DNA from 2 places in the Bradyrhizobium sp. HKCCYLRH3099 genome. Region 1 is predicted to be linked to the other one. Evidence: riboswitches for the same ligand, from Rfam matches in the RefSeq annotation. Region 1 holds a riboswitch; the other holds the start of a gene.

Region 1 (7,171 bases):
GCGCCGCAGACGATGCGGTCGGGATCGAGGCCGTAGGTGCGGCCGATCGCTTCGCGCAGCACCCGCGAGGTGCCTTCCGGATAGTCCTCCAGATGCGTGGCCGCGCTCTTGAAGGCCTCGATGGCCTTCGGCGACGGGCCGAACGGGGTCTCGTTGGCCGACAGCTTGAACACCTTCCGGCCGGGCTCGGGCTTGGGGCTCTTGCCGGGCGTGTAGGGTGCGATGTCGAGAATGCCGGGGTTCGGCACGGGGCGGTTCATCATCAACTCCGGACAATCATCTCGGGCGCAAGGTTGGCCTCAGCTCGGAACCGTATAGCGTTTCGCATGGCCGCCGACGAGCGCCGCCGAGCGCACAGAGGCGCCCGCCGCGATCAGCGCGGCCTTGATGCTGTCGAGGTTCGACGGCGCCTCGATCGACACCAGCAGAGCGGCGCTGTCGAAGGCGGTATCGGGCACCGCGACGACGTCCGCCAGCGGCGACAGCGCCCGCGACACCTGCGCATTCCAGCCGGAGACGCGGATGCTCCAGGTCTCGACCTCCAGCACCAGTGCGTCGTCGGCGACGCGCGACACCGCGAACACCGGCAGCGCGGCCGGATGGTCGGCACGCTCGATGAAGGGCAGCCGCGCGATGATCTTCGGCGCGCCGACAGGCTCGAGCGTGATCCACCATGGCGTATGGCCCGAGGTCGTCGATACCAGCGCCAGATCGCCCTTCGAGCGCGCCACTGCTTCAACCGCGGCCTGGGCGCTGAAATGGGCGACGTAGGGCACGACGAAGCCGAAATGGAACCTCGCGGAGTCACGCATCGCGGACTCGCCGACCGAGACGTCGGCATGCACCGAGAACGGCGCCTGGACATAGGTGAAGGTCGAGACGATCACCCGCCAGATGCCCTCGACGGTGTCCAGCGGCAGGATGCCGCGATGGCGCTGCACCAGGCGGCGCATCATGTCGGCCTCGCGCGCCGGGCGGAACGCCGAGCCGACCTCCTGGGTCTTCTTGACCTTGATCAGCCGGTCGATGATGTCGGCCCGCTGCATCAGCAAGTGGTGCACCTGCTCGTCGATCGCGTCGATCTCCTTGCGCAGATCGGCGAGCGAGGGCGGTGCGGGCGGCGGGTTCGACATGTCCGGATCACTCTGCGCGGGGGGAACGAGTGCCGTTCTGTCCGATGCGCCGGGCCTGTGCAACAGCAAGTTTACCTTGTGCTGCCTAGGCTTGGCTGGTCTGCAGCCGTGGAAAGTCCGATTGGCGGTCAACCCCAGCTTGCCTTGACGAGGAGCGCCCGCGGGACTAGTTTCTGCTCGTTCCGTGGTCATTTGAGCCGGCCGGCTTGCAGCCACGTTAAAAAACTCGCTAAACAGGCCGGGGACGTTATCGATCCCGGCCGAACCCCAGTTCAGGCCGGGTTTTTCATGGCCTGATATGTCACGTGGTTCGGGAGCCCTTGCCGGAAGGCCGGGGTGAGAGACATGACAGGCCTGACGCCGAAATCCACCTCCGCGCTGCGCAGCGTTGCGCCGGAAGAGCGTTCGCACGAAGTCGACCATCCGAGTTCGCTGGTCGCGCAGTTCGGCGCCGACAAGCCGCTCAAGCTCGATTGCGGCGTCGACCTCTCGCCGTTCCAGATCGCCTACCAGACCTATGGCGAGCTCAACGCCGACAAGTCCAATGCCGTGCTGATCTGCCACGCGCTGACCGGCGACCAGCATGTCGCCAACCGCCATCCGATGACCGGCAAGCCCGGCTGGTGGGAGACCTTGGTCGGCCCCGGACGGCCACTCGATCCCGCGCGCTACTTCATCATCTGCTCGAACGTGATCGGCGGCTGCATGGGCTCGACCGGCCCGGCCTCGCTGAACCCGACGACCGGCAAGGTGTGGGGTCTCGACTTCCCGATCATCACCATTCCCGACATGGTGCGCGCGCAGGCGATGCTGATCGATCATCTCGGCATCGACACCCTGTTCGCCGTGGTCGGCGGCTCGATGGGTGGCATGCAGGCGCTGCAATGGACGGTGGCCTATCCTCACCGCGTGTTCGCGAATCTCGCGATCGCCTGCGCGACGCGGCATTCGGCGCAGAACATCGCCTTCCACGAGCTCGGCCGCCAGGCTGTCATGGCCGATCCGGAATGGGATCACGGCCGCTACGCCGACAAGGCCACGCATCCGCATCGCGGGCTGGCGGTGGCGCGGATGGCGGCGCACATCACCTATCTGTCGGACGCCGCGCTGCATCGCAAGTTCGGCCGCCGCATGCAGGACCGCGAGCTGCCGACCTTCTCGTTCGATGCTGATTTCCAGGTCGAGAGCTATCTGCGCTACCAGGGCTCGTCCTTCGTCGAGCGCTTCGACGCCAACTCCTATCTCTATCTGACGCGGGCGATGGACTATTTCGACATCGCCGCCGACCATGACGGCGTGCTGGCCGCGGCGTTCCGCGGCATCCAGACCCGGTTCTGCGTGGTGTCGTTCACCAGCGACTGGCTGTTTCCGACGTCGGAGTCGCGGGTGCTGGTGCATGCGCTGAACGCGTCGAGCGCGCGGGTGTCGTTCGCGGAGATCGAGACCGACAAGGGGCATGACGCGTTCCTGCTCGACGTGCCCGAATTCTTCGAGATCGCCAGCGCGTTTCTCGACTCGGCCGGCAAGGCGCGCGGCCTCAAGCCTGCGACGGGAGGCTGAGCCATGAGCCTGCAAGGTGTGTTGCCGCTGGACGGCTTTTCCGGCGGTGAGGTGCTGGCCTATCGCCCCGATCATCTGTTGATCGCCGGCATGGTCGAGCGCGGCTCCAAGGTGCTCGACATCGGCTGCGGCGACGGCGATCTGTTGCAACTCTTGGAGAGCCGCGGCATCGACGGCCGCGGCATCGAGCTGTCGCGCGAGGGCGTCAACCATTGCGTCGCCAAGGGGCTCGCGGTGGTGCAGGGCGATGCCGACACCGATCTCGTCGACTATCCCGACGACGCCTTCGACTACGTAATCTTGTCGCAGACCCTGCAGGCGACGCGCCGGCCGAAGGCCGTGCTCGAAAATCTGCTGCGCATCGGCCGCCGCGCCATCGTCACTTTCCCGAATTTCGGCTTCTGGCGGCTGCGCCTGCAACTGCTCGTCGGCGGCCACATGCCGCGCACCGACAATCTGCCCTTCACCTGGTACGACACGCCCAACATTCATTTCTGCACCATCAAGGATTTCGTGCAGCTCTGCGACGAGATCGACGTGAAGATGGAGCGCGCGGTCGCTCTTGATAGTTACGGCCGTCCATTGCGCGTGGCCATGCCCTGGTGGTTCTGGAACATGTTCGGCGAGCAGGGCGTGTTTCTGCTGAGCCGGGGGGAACGGCGGTAGGGGCGCCGTCCGCTGCCCAGCATGCTGTAGACGTTTGTGTCCCGCTCTCTCAACCGTCATGGCCGGGCTTGTCCCGGCCATCCACGTCGTGCGGCACCCTGAGAACCACGTGGATGCCCGGGACGGAGCCCGGGCATGACGAGTAACCCAATTGCGACATGGGACGGAGTGGGTGATGGTCGACCTCTCTCCACCGTCATGGCCGGGCCTGTCCCGGCCATCCGCGTCGTGCGGCATCCTGAGAACCGCGTGGATGCCCGGGACTGCGCCCGGGCATGACGAGCAAATCAGTTGCCATATTGCTCGTGACAATGGCTCGTCGTAGTATCCCGCGATGGCGGGTGGCTACGTGTATTTCATGACCAATCGTCCCAATGGCACGATCTATGTCGGCGTGACCAGCAATCTTGTGCAACGCGTCTATCAGCATCGGTGTGGTCTGATCGACGGCTTCACCAAGCGATATGGCTTGAGGCGGCTGGTCTACTTCGAGATCTTCGACGATATCCAAAGCGCCATCCAGCGCGAGCACAACATCAAGCATTGGTCGCGCGCGTGGAAGGTTGGGCTGATCGTTGCAAGCAACCCCGACTGGAACGATCTCTACGATACGATCGTAATGTAGATCGCGGATGCGGAGCGACGTGGATGGCCGGGACAAGCCCGGCCATGACGAGCTTGGGGTTGGCGTTTTTCACTTTTCAAAGATCCGATGTGGTTGAGACAAGGCATAAACCTCCCGCCGCGCATCCGCGCCCGGGCTCTGCATCAGTCTCGCCTCTGGAAAACGCAGAGGCGCAGGGAAGGCCGGATGCTGGCCGCACCCATGGCCCGCCTGCGAGAAAAAATGCAGGCGGCAGGTACCACAGGTACGAGCCGGGAACACCCAGCCTTCCCTGCGCGATGGTTTGACGGCTGCTTCGCGTTCTCCCTGGTGCGCCGGGCTTTCTGGCCACCATCCCCATGAGAAGCGAAAGCCTCGCCATGAGTTGACATCAGCGTCGGGATGTCAGGACCGCGCGACTTGACCGTGCGCATCGGAATTGTTCGTCCGCGCGAGCGAACTCACGCGCAACCCGACACGCCCACCGCATCCCACCTCAGCGTTCGTGACGACCGCGATACGCCCCTCTTGCAGTGAGGCGGGACGGACGGAAATCTGCAGCTGATTTGCCCGACGAGGCAAGGCTCGACGTTGCGACAAACTAACACGACGGGCAGTTGATGCATGAGATCCATGCGCAAACTGCCCGTCGTGCAATCAGGTGAGTCCACAGGTCTTGGCGCGTGTCACGAGGCCTACAGCAATCCGACCTTGTGCATCATGTCGCGGATCTGGGACGGGGTGGGGTCACCGATCGGCGGGCTCTGCGCGCCGGCCGTGGTCGCCGGCCCCCTCGCAACGGGGCTTGATCCGTTCAGCTTCCCGTTCGGCGCCTGCGGCGGGATCGCCGACGGCGCCGCGCCCTGTGTCAGTCCGAGCAGGCGGCGCAGCACGTCGAGCGACGGATCGGCAGAGGGTGCCGTGGTGACGCTGCTCTCGAGTCCGAGCGCGCGCATCGCGTTCGGCAGGCCGGCGCCCGAACGGTTGGGATCGCCGAACTGCAACGGCGTCGCCGTCTCCTTCAGGATCTGGAACAGCCGCTCCACACGCCGCGCGTCGCGGGTTGCGAACGGCCCCTTGAAGTCGGGATGATGCGCGAGCACCAGCGCGGCGAGGCCGGTGACGTGCGGCGTCGCCATCGAGGTGCCGTCCCACGCGCCGAAGCCGTCCGACGGGAGCGACGACACGATGCCGACGCCCGGCGCGCAGACGTCGATCTCCGGGCCGAAGCAGGAGAACTTCGCCGGGAAATAGCCGTCGCTGCTGCGGAAGCCGTCGAGGGCCTGCTGGGCGTGGAAGCTGTCCTCGGGGAATTCGCCCCACTTGCCCATCGCGGCGACGGACAGGCAGTGCGGCGTCGAGCCGGGAAACTGCACCGGGCCCGATGAGTTGCCTGCGGCGACGATGCAGGCCAGGCCCAACTGCTTGGCGCGCAGGATGCGGTCCTCGATGATCTGCGACGGCTCGCCACCACCGAGACTCATATTGGCGACGTCGATGCCATGCTCCATGCAGTAGTCCAGCGCCTCGACGAGATCGCTGAAGCGGCCGCCTGGGAAGATCCGGCAGACGTGGATTTCGGCCGCCGGAGCGAAGCCGCGAATGCCGCCGCCGGATCCGACCGGACCACCGGCGATGATGCCGGCACAATGCGAGCCATGACCGATGGTGTCGACGGTCCAGGCGGCGGGATCGGTACCGACGATGCTCTTCCCGATGGAGACACCGTGCAGATTGCGATGCGTCGGCGCCGTGCCGGAGTCGATGATCGCGATCTTGATGCCCGCACCATTATAGGTGAGGGGCAGACGATCGAGCCCCATGGCGCGCTGGCCCCAGCCCAGGATCTGCTGGCCGGGGAAGCCGTTCAGATAGGCGCCCAGCGTCTTAGCGGCGATGCGGTTCACGCTGTCGGGCACCAGTTGCGGACGCTCGAGCCAGAACGTCCAGTAATCCACGCGCGGCTTGATCAGGATGGAGCGGATGGTGTCGGGCGTTTCGCCCTGGATCCGGAGCGTGACGCGGCCGCTGCCGTCGGTGACGCCCTGGACCGGCCACACGCTGCCGAATACATACACTTCCGTCTCGGGCAGGGGACCGCTTTCGCCAATCACTTCGATCGTCGTCGAGAACCCGTCGGCAAGCGGAACGAGAACGCCGGGGTTCGGCAGCGCATGCGGCGCGGGCATCTGCGGCAGCGTCGGATCGAGCATGTAGGTGAGCGGCACGTCGCGCTCGACGGCAAGCCGCGCACCGGCCTGGCTCTTCAGCAACTCGGCCTTGTCGGGCGCCATGCGGGCGAGCACCATCGGACCGAGCGGCGCCTGTCCGGGGTCGGCGCTCTGAAACCCGAACAGCCGCGGCGGCTGGATCGTCTTCACGACGTCGATCTCGGGACTGCCCGTCAATTGCTGGACGATGAAGTCGGCGCTGAAGGTGCCGAGCCCCATCTGCTGCCGCGGCGCCAGGATGTACTGCGCCCGCCGCTGCGCCACCGTCGCGACCGCCTGGCCCTTCGGTGGCGCAGCGTTGCCGCTGTCCGCTCGAGCCGTGGCTTGGGGGGCAGGGGACGCCTGGGGTGTCACCGCTGCCGCGGCTTGCGCCGGAGCAGCCGTGTCGGCGACCGGCTGGTCGCCCGTTGCGGGCTGTGCTCCCGTTCCATTGACGGCCATGGCCGCCAGATCCTTCTGATCAGAACTATCAGGTTTGCTTCGTGCGGCCATTTGCGGGCTCCCTCATCCTCGTCACATCGTCGGCGACGCAGCGGCAGTCAGCCGGCGTCAAAGGGTTTCAGCGGAGCATTCGGCTCCACCACGATCGTGCGGAAGGTCGATCGAAGATGATCGGCCTGGGTCTTGGTCATGGAGAGGATCACGACATCCGGCGCGACCTGCCCGACGCGCTTGACGCTCGGCTCGCTGCTCAGATGAGCGGCGAGCTGACCGGACTTCACGGGCTCGCCTTGGACGATGAATTCCTGCGGTGCGTTGGGATCCGCCATGTGTCGTTTCCTCCGTGTCAGGTCGGCGGCGGGCGGACGTTGCGTGCGCCCGCCGCTTCGCGCTTCGTCTCCCACGCGCCGATGCCGTGGGCTTCTGCTTCAGATCTGTCGCGCTAGTGCATCGTGCCGGCCTGGCCGTTGCTGAAGGTGCCGAGCGGCTGCCCGAAGGCGGGGGGGCGGTATCCGCCATAGCCGCCCTGTCCCATC
Region 2 (7,171 bases), on a different contig from region 1:
CGGCCGATGTGACGAGGGCGAGTAGGGAATAACGCGTAGCGAATAGGGGACGGGACCATCTATTCGCTACTGCCAATTCGCCATTCGCTAAGCGGCCTTCAGGGCCGCGTCGAGATCCTCGATCAGATCATCGGCATGCTCGAGGCCGGCGGAGAAGCGGATGAAGCCCTCGCTGATCCCAAGCTCGGCGCGCGCCTCCGGCGTCAGCCGCTGATGCGTGGTAGTTGCGGGATGCGTGACCAGCGTCTTGGAGTCGCCGAGATTGTTGGAGATGCGCGCGAGCTTGAGCCCGTTGAGCGTGCGGAACGCCGCGGGCTTGCCGCCCTTGACCTCGAAGCCGACCAAGGTCGAGCCGGCGCGCATCTGCTTCCTGACCGTCGCCGCCTGCGGATGGTCCTCGCGGCCCGGATAGATCAGCCGCGAGATCTTCGGATGCGCGGCGAGGAAGTCGGCCACCTTGCCCGCCGTGTCGGTCTGCGCGCGCACGCGCACAGCGAGCGTCTCGAGGCCCTTCAGCAGCACCCAGGCGTTGAACGGCGAGATCGACGGGCCGGTCTGGCGCATGAAATTGTGGATGTGCTCGGCGATGAACGCCTCCGACGACAGGATCACGCCGCCGAGGCAGCGGCCCTGGCCGTCGATATGCTTGGTCGCGGAGTACACGACGACATCGGCGCCCAGCGCCAGCGGGCTCTGCCAGATCGGGGTGGCGAAGACGTTGTCGACGATCAGCCGCGCGCCATGCGCGTGCGCGATCTCGGCAATCGCCGGGATATCCATCACGTCGAGTGTCGGATTGGTCGGGCTCTCCAGGAAGAACGACTTGGTATTCGGCCGGACCGCCTTCTGCCACTGGTCGAGGTCGAGCCCGTCGACCAGGGTCGACTCGATGCCGTAGCGCGGCAGCAGGTCCTCGACGACGTAGCGGCAGGAGCCGAACAGCGCCTTGGCCGCGACGACATGGTCGCCGGCGCGCAGGGGCGCCAGGATCGCGGTGGTGACGGCGGCCATGCCGGTGGCGGCCGAGCGGCAGGCCTCGGCGCCTTCGAGCTCGATCATGCGGCGCTCGAACATCGCCGTGGTCGGGTTGGAGAAGCGCGAATAGATGAAGCCGGGATCCTCGCCCTTGAAGCGCGCCTCGCACTCCTCGGCGGTGGCGTAGACGAAACCCTGCGTGAGATAGAGCGCCTCGGCGGTCTCGCCGAATTCGGAGCGCAGGCCGCCGGAATGCACCAGCCGGGTTTCGGGACGGTAGTGGGCGAACGACGCCGGCGCCTTCGCGGGGGACTTCGACATGTGACCTCCATCGTGACCACCGCGCCTGGCGATGGGCACAAAAAAACCGGCCTGGGAAAACTCCTCACGGCCGGGATCACAATCGTCCCCGGCCTGTTTAGCGACTTATTTAACGTGGCTGCAAGCCGGCCGGCTCAAATCACCACGGGATAAGTCGTGCTCATAGTCCCACCCGGCCTTTCCGTCAAGCCAGCCATCGGATAACCGGTCAAAAGACCCTATATAGGCTCGCATAGCCGCCATTCCGGCAAAGGATCAGGTCTTGCCGTTTTCGCTTCCCGCCGACGCCCATGGCATCCTGCCCGACCGCATGATCGTGGCGATGGCCGAGGCCGGCCTGATCATTCCCGAATACGATTTCGTCGAGAGCCAGATCCAGCCCGCGAGCTTGGATTTGCGGCTGGGCGACGTGGCCTATCGGGTGCGGGCGAGCTTCCTGCCGGGGCCGGGCTCCACGGTGGCCGAGCGCATCGACGAGCTGAAGCTGCACGAGATCGCGCTCGCCGATGGCGCGGTGCTGGAGACCAACTGCGTCTACATCGTGCCGCTGCTGGAGAGCCTGGCGCTGCCGAAGGACATCGTCGCCGCCGCCAATCCGAAGAGCTCGACCGGGCGGCTCGACGTGTTCACGCGCGTGATCGCCGACGGCACCCGCCGCTTCGACATGATCGGCGCGGGCTATCACGGCCCGCTCTATGCCGAGATCAGCCCCAAGACGTTTCCCGTCTTGTTGCGCGAGGGCTCGCGCCTCTCCCAGGTCCGCTTCCGCTACCGCGATGCCGTCTTGTCCGAGGATGAGCTCATCGCGCTGCACGAGGCCGAGCGGCTGGTCGATCGCGACGATGCCGATCTCACCGGCGGCGTGGCGCTGTCCGTCGACCTCTCCGGCAGCAATGCCAACGGCTATGTCGGCTACCGCGCCAAGCGCCATACGGGGGTCGTCGATGTCGACCGCCGCGGCGGCTATCCGGTGGAGGAATTCTGGGAGCCGATCAAGGCGCGGCCCGACGGCAGCCTGATCCTCGATCCCGGCGAGTTCTACATCCTCGCCTCGAAGGAGGCCGTACAGGTGCCGCCGGACTACGCCGCCGAGATGGTGCCGTTCGATCCGCTGGTCGGCGAATTCCGCGTGCACTATGCCGGCTTCTTCGATCCCGGCTTCGGCTATGCCGGGGCCGGCGGGCAGGGCTCCCGCGCCGTGCTCGAGGTGCGCTCGCGCGAGGTGCCGTTCATCCTCGAGCACGGCCAGATCGTTGGCCGGCTCGTCTACGAGAAGATGCTGGCGCGGCCGAACGCGATGTATGGCAGCCGCATCGGCTCCAACTACCAGGCGCAGGGCTTGAAGCTCTCCAAGCACTTCCGCCTGTAGCGCGCTGCGCGCCGCGCGCGCACCCCCAATGCATCCGGCGCACGCCGCGATGTGCTAGAGACGACCGATAATTGCGCTGCGACACCAACCGCAGCCACGCGGGGAGCGAACATGTCCGAGATCGGCCTGGCCGACACTCCGGTCGGCGAGGGGCGGCCCGTGCCGCCCGTCAAGCCGGCGCGGAACGCGGTGGCCGACGGGCCGATCCTCAAGACATTGCTGTCGCTGGCCTGGCCCAACATCATCGCCAACACTGCTGGCACCTGCGTGGTCATCGCCGAGACCTCCTATATCGGCCGGCTCGGCATCGAGGCGCTGGCCGCGATGGCCCTGGTGTTCCCCCTGGTGATCCTCACCATGACGATGTCCGGCGGTGCGATGGGCGGCGGCGTCGCCTCGGCGATTGCGCGTGCGCTCGGTGCCGGCGACACCGACCGCGCCTCGACGCTGGCTTCGCATGCGCTGCTGATCGCGCTGACGTTCGGCGCGACCTTCATGGTCGGCATGCTCACGTTCGGACCCGGCCTGCTGGAGACGCTCGGCGGCCGCGGCACGGTGCTGACCCACGCCGTGGCCTATCTGCAGATCTTCTTCGGCGGCGCCATGTTGCCCTGGCTGATGAACTCGATGGCCGGCATTCTGCGCGGCACGGGCAACATGAAGCTGCCGTCGTTCATGATCCTGAGCTCCGCGCTGCTGCAGATCGTGCTCGGGGGAACGCTTAGTCTGGGCCTCGGCTTGGGCATGCGCGGCGTCGCCGCCGGCGCGCTGCTCGCCTTCAGCGTCAGCATCTCGGTCATGGGCTGGTACCTGTTCTCCGGCCGCGCGCGCGTCAGGCCGAAGCTGCGGGGCCTCAAGATCAGCGGCGCGATGTTCGCGGACATCCTGAAAGTGGGTGCGGTCGCCTGCTTCTCACCCCTGCAGTCGGTGCTCTCGATCGCGATCTTCACGCACATGCTGGCCGGCTTCGGCACCGCCGTGCTCGCCGGCTACGGCATCGGTGCCCGGCTGGAGTTCATGATGACCACCGTGGCGTTCTCGGTCGGCATGGCGTCGGTCCCGATGGTCGGCATGGCGATCGGCGCCGAGCGTGTCGCGCGTGCTCGTCGCATCGCCTGGACGGCCGGCATCGTCTCGTTCACGTCAGTCGGCGCGCTCGCCACCTTGATTGCGTTCGTCCCGCAAGTGTGGGTCGATATCTTCACGCAGGATCCGAGCGCGCGCGCCGCCGGCGCGCATTATCTGCGCATCGCCGCGCCGATGTATGCGTTCATCGGTCTCGCAATCTCGATGTATTTCTCATCGCAGGGCGCGGCCAAGGTGCTCGGACCGGTGCTCGCGCAGACGGTTCGGCTCGTCTTCATTGCCGTCGGCGGCAGCTATCTGCTGCAGCATGCCGCGACAGAAGGCGAGTTCTTCATGCTGGCGGCGACCTCGATGGTGCTGCTCGGCGTGCTCACACTCGCCAGTGTCATGCTGACCCGTTGGGGACCGAAGCCGGCCACGGTCGAGCTCAGCCCGGCCGTGGTCACGGCCGAGCTTGCTTCCGTCGCGGAGGCTCCGCCGGTGCGGCGCGCGGGCTAGGCGGCGAGCCTCCCCAGCGTGCCCTGCATCGTGCGCGCGCCGATCTCCATCTGCTGCGCGATGTAAGGCCCGATGGCGTGCGGCAGCACGTCGGTAATCCAGATCATTCGGCAGCGAGTTTCGCCGTCCGGGATGATCTGTATCGAGGCGCTGTGCCGGGTCATGCGTGGATCGTCGATCGCATAGACGATGCGCCGCCGCGCATCGTCGCAATCGATGAGTTGCTCGCGCACGACGTTGCCGTTGGCGAAGCTGACGATGCGGACATCGTCCTCGAGCCTGGTATCGACCACGAAGCCGGGCGCCAGCCTGGTATGGACCGCGCCGAAATCGCGCACCACGGCCCACACCGCGTCTGCAGGCAGTGCAATGGAAACATCCTTGTAGATCGATGCCATGACGTTGCTCTCACGGACACACGGCTTCGATGTTGTTGCCGTCGGGATCGAGCAGGAACGCCGCGTAGTAGGTCGGGCTGTAATCCAACCGCGGCCCGGCGCCACCATTGTCGCTGCCGCCCGCCCTCAGCCCCTCGCTGTGGAACTTTGCGACCGCCGCATGGTCCTTGGCGCGGAAGGCGACATGCGCTGCGCCGCTACGTCCGGTCCTGTCGAGATAGAGCCACAGCGCCGGCTCGCCCTTCGGGCCGATGCCGGCGGAAGTCTCGTCCTTCGAGCAGAGAATGTGGCCGAGCGGCGCGAGCGCAGACGTGTAGAACCGCACGCTCGCGTCGAGATCGCTGACCTTCAGGCCGATATGATCGTACATCGATGATCTCCCAAGTGCCGCACGCGGGGCCGCGTGCATTGGGATCATCCAATCAGTGCCGGCTTATCCGTTCTTGGAAAATCTTGCGCTCGCCGCGCGAAGCCTTGCGGAACTTGGCGGGCGAGATGCCGGCGGCGCGCGTGAAGGTGCGGGTGAAGTTGGAGAGATCGGCAAAGCCCGTGTCGTAGGCGATGGCGGTGACCGGGGTGTCCTCCTCGCTCAGACGCCGCGCCGCACGCCGCAGTCGCGCCCGGATCAGATATTGATGCGGCGTGACGCCGAGCGTCGCCGCGAACAGCCGCAGGAAATGAAACGGACTGACGCCGGCTTCGCGTGCGGCGCCGGCAAGATCGATGGTTTCATGCGCATTGTCGTCGAGCCATAGCGCAGTCTCGACCGCGCGCCGGCGATCGCGCAAGCTCGGCTTGATCGAACGCTTCTGACGGCCGGTGACCGCCGCAACGAAGCGGCCGACAAGGAGATGTCCGATCTCGTCGAGGCCCAGCGTCTGCTCGCGCGTCGCGACAGCCTGTGCGAGTTCGCTGAGCACCATGAGCTCCGGCAGCGGCGGAATCGCGCCCGTCTGCCACGCCTGTCTGTTGCCGCCGATCTCGTCGACGAGCTCGTCAGCAAAAAAGAACGACAGGCACTCGTCGCCGCAGACGTGGTCGTGCGTGCACATGAACTCGTCGCCGGGGTGGCCCACCAGCAGAGCGCCGGTGACGAGTTCGTGGAAGCGGCCGCGGTGATGGCAGCCGAAGCTGCCCTTGCGCACATAGGACAGCGAGTAGCCGCCGAATTGCTCGACATAGGGACGCTCGCCCGGGACCGCTGCGCAGCGGAACTCGGACACGGTGACGTCTCGGCTTTCGAACAGGATCGTCGCGGTCATTCCGCAAATCTAATGCATGGTCCGCAAAAGGCGAGTGGCTTGCTGCAACGCCGGCGCGCGCGAGCGTTGCGCGCCCCGATCTCAGCGTGCGCGCGATGCGGCGCGCGGCCGCTCCGCGGCCAGCAAGGCGTCGAACAGCGTGAAGCCCGCAGGCGTCTTGGCGCCTTCGAGCGCCAGCAGCCGCCGTTTGGAGATGAGGCCGCTGTTGGGCGACGGCTTGTCCAGGCCATTGCCGATTTCTCGTACGCGATGACAGGGAACGATCAGCACGAACGCATTTTTCGACAGCGCCTGCACGATCGAATGCAGCGCGCCGGGAACGTGCAACTCATTCGCGAGCTCTTCGGCGCTGCGCGTTTCTCCGCGCGGAATCGCGCGAATGGCGTCATAGACGCGCTGATTGAACGGCGTCACGCCGCCGAGGTCGAGGACGACGTGGGAGAAGTCGACATCCTGCCCGCGCAGCATGGCGCTGATGGTCTTGATCGCAAGTTCAGTATTTGAACACGGGCTCTCCTCCCGTGCTTCGGGAAACTGCCGGAACATGCGCCGGCGCGTCTCGATTTCGCGTGCTTCCGGCAGTTGCACGCCGGTGATTCCCGCATCGCTCCACGCAATGCCGCAACGGCCGAGGGCCGTATCAAAGATCGTATACCCACGCCCCATGACGCCACCCCAACCCCACACCACAAGCATAACATCGTCGCGGTCGCCCGCATCAATTTTGTTAACAGCGTGTTAACAGCGCGGCGCGACCGGGGCGGGGTTTGCCCTGATTTGGGTCATGCTTGTCAAGCACTGCGTCGTGATGGTCGCAACGGTATTGCGATGGCGGGATGCAACGCAGCGTAGCGGCCTTCGAGGTGGAGATGCCACGTCGTTAGATGCGCTGCCCCATGGTGGATCGGTCGCCAGTAAAATCAGGATCATGCGCGAGCCACAGTTCGAGCAGGCTCAGGAACGTGACGGCGACGCCGATGACGATGCTGACATGCATCGCCGAGCTGTGCGCAAAGCCGAGCATCCAAGGCGCCGCAATCAGCCAAACGCCCAATGCGACTTTGAGCCACTCCTCCCAATCCGCAAATGCCAGCAGACCGCCGACCGACAGCGCGACGACCGCCGTGCCGACCACTGCGGCATCGATCCGGCCAGCGGCGCGAGCAAAGCCGAACAGCCAGGGCGCGACCGTGAGGAACAGGCCGCAGGCGAGTGTGTAGATATCGGGCGCCGAGGGACGCGAGAGAATCGCGAGCGCTGCC

What was found. Region 1 has a riboswitch for S-adenosylmethionine ahead of metX (homoserine O-acetyltransferase MetX). Riboswitches for the same ligand answer to the same signal wherever they lie in the genome.
Region 2: another riboswitch for S-adenosylmethionine. It lies ahead of ACQR1Y_RS10625 (O-succinylhomoserine sulfhydrylase); the one in region 1 lies ahead of metX (homoserine O-acetyltransferase MetX).

The regions. Positions count from the first base shown of each region.
Region 1 is NZ_JBNPTW010000025.1:28,541-35,711, forward strand. It holds gene hisC (histidinol-phosphate transaminase) at 1-260, opposite strand, end outside; gene ACQR1Y_RS32020 (chorismate mutase) at 300-1,133, opposite strand; SAM riboswitch at 1,308-1,387, shown strand; gene metX (homoserine O-acetyltransferase MetX) at 1,479-2,693, shown strand; gene metW (methionine biosynthesis protein MetW) at 2,697-3,359, shown strand; gene ACQR1Y_RS32035 (GIY-YIG nuclease family protein) at 3,694-3,984, shown strand; gene ACQR1Y_RS32040 (S8 family peptidase) at 4,659-6,635, opposite strand; gene ACQR1Y_RS32045 (hypothetical protein) at 6,734-6,964, opposite strand; gene ACQR1Y_RS32050 (hypothetical protein) at 7,078-7,171, opposite strand, start outside.
Region 2 is NZ_JBNPTW010000003.1:536,904-544,074, forward strand. It holds gene ACQR1Y_RS10620 (GDSL-type esterase/lipase family protein) at 1-12, shown strand, start outside; gene ACQR1Y_RS10625 (O-succinylhomoserine sulfhydrylase) at 88-1,296, opposite strand; SAM riboswitch at 1,373-1,452, opposite strand; gene ACQR1Y_RS10630 (2'-deoxycytidine 5'-triphosphate deaminase) at 1,559-2,665, shown strand; gene ACQR1Y_RS10635 (MATE family efflux transporter) at 2,777-4,249, shown strand; gene ACQR1Y_RS10640 (SRPBCC family protein) at 4,246-4,647, opposite strand; gene ACQR1Y_RS10645 (VOC family protein) at 4,658-5,017, opposite strand; gene ACQR1Y_RS10650 (helix-turn-helix transcriptional regulator) at 5,070-5,909, opposite strand; gene ACQR1Y_RS10655 (methylated-DNA--[protein]-cysteine S-methyltransferase) at 5,991-6,575, opposite strand; gene ACQR1Y_RS10660 (SPW repeat protein) at 6,790-7,171, opposite strand, start outside.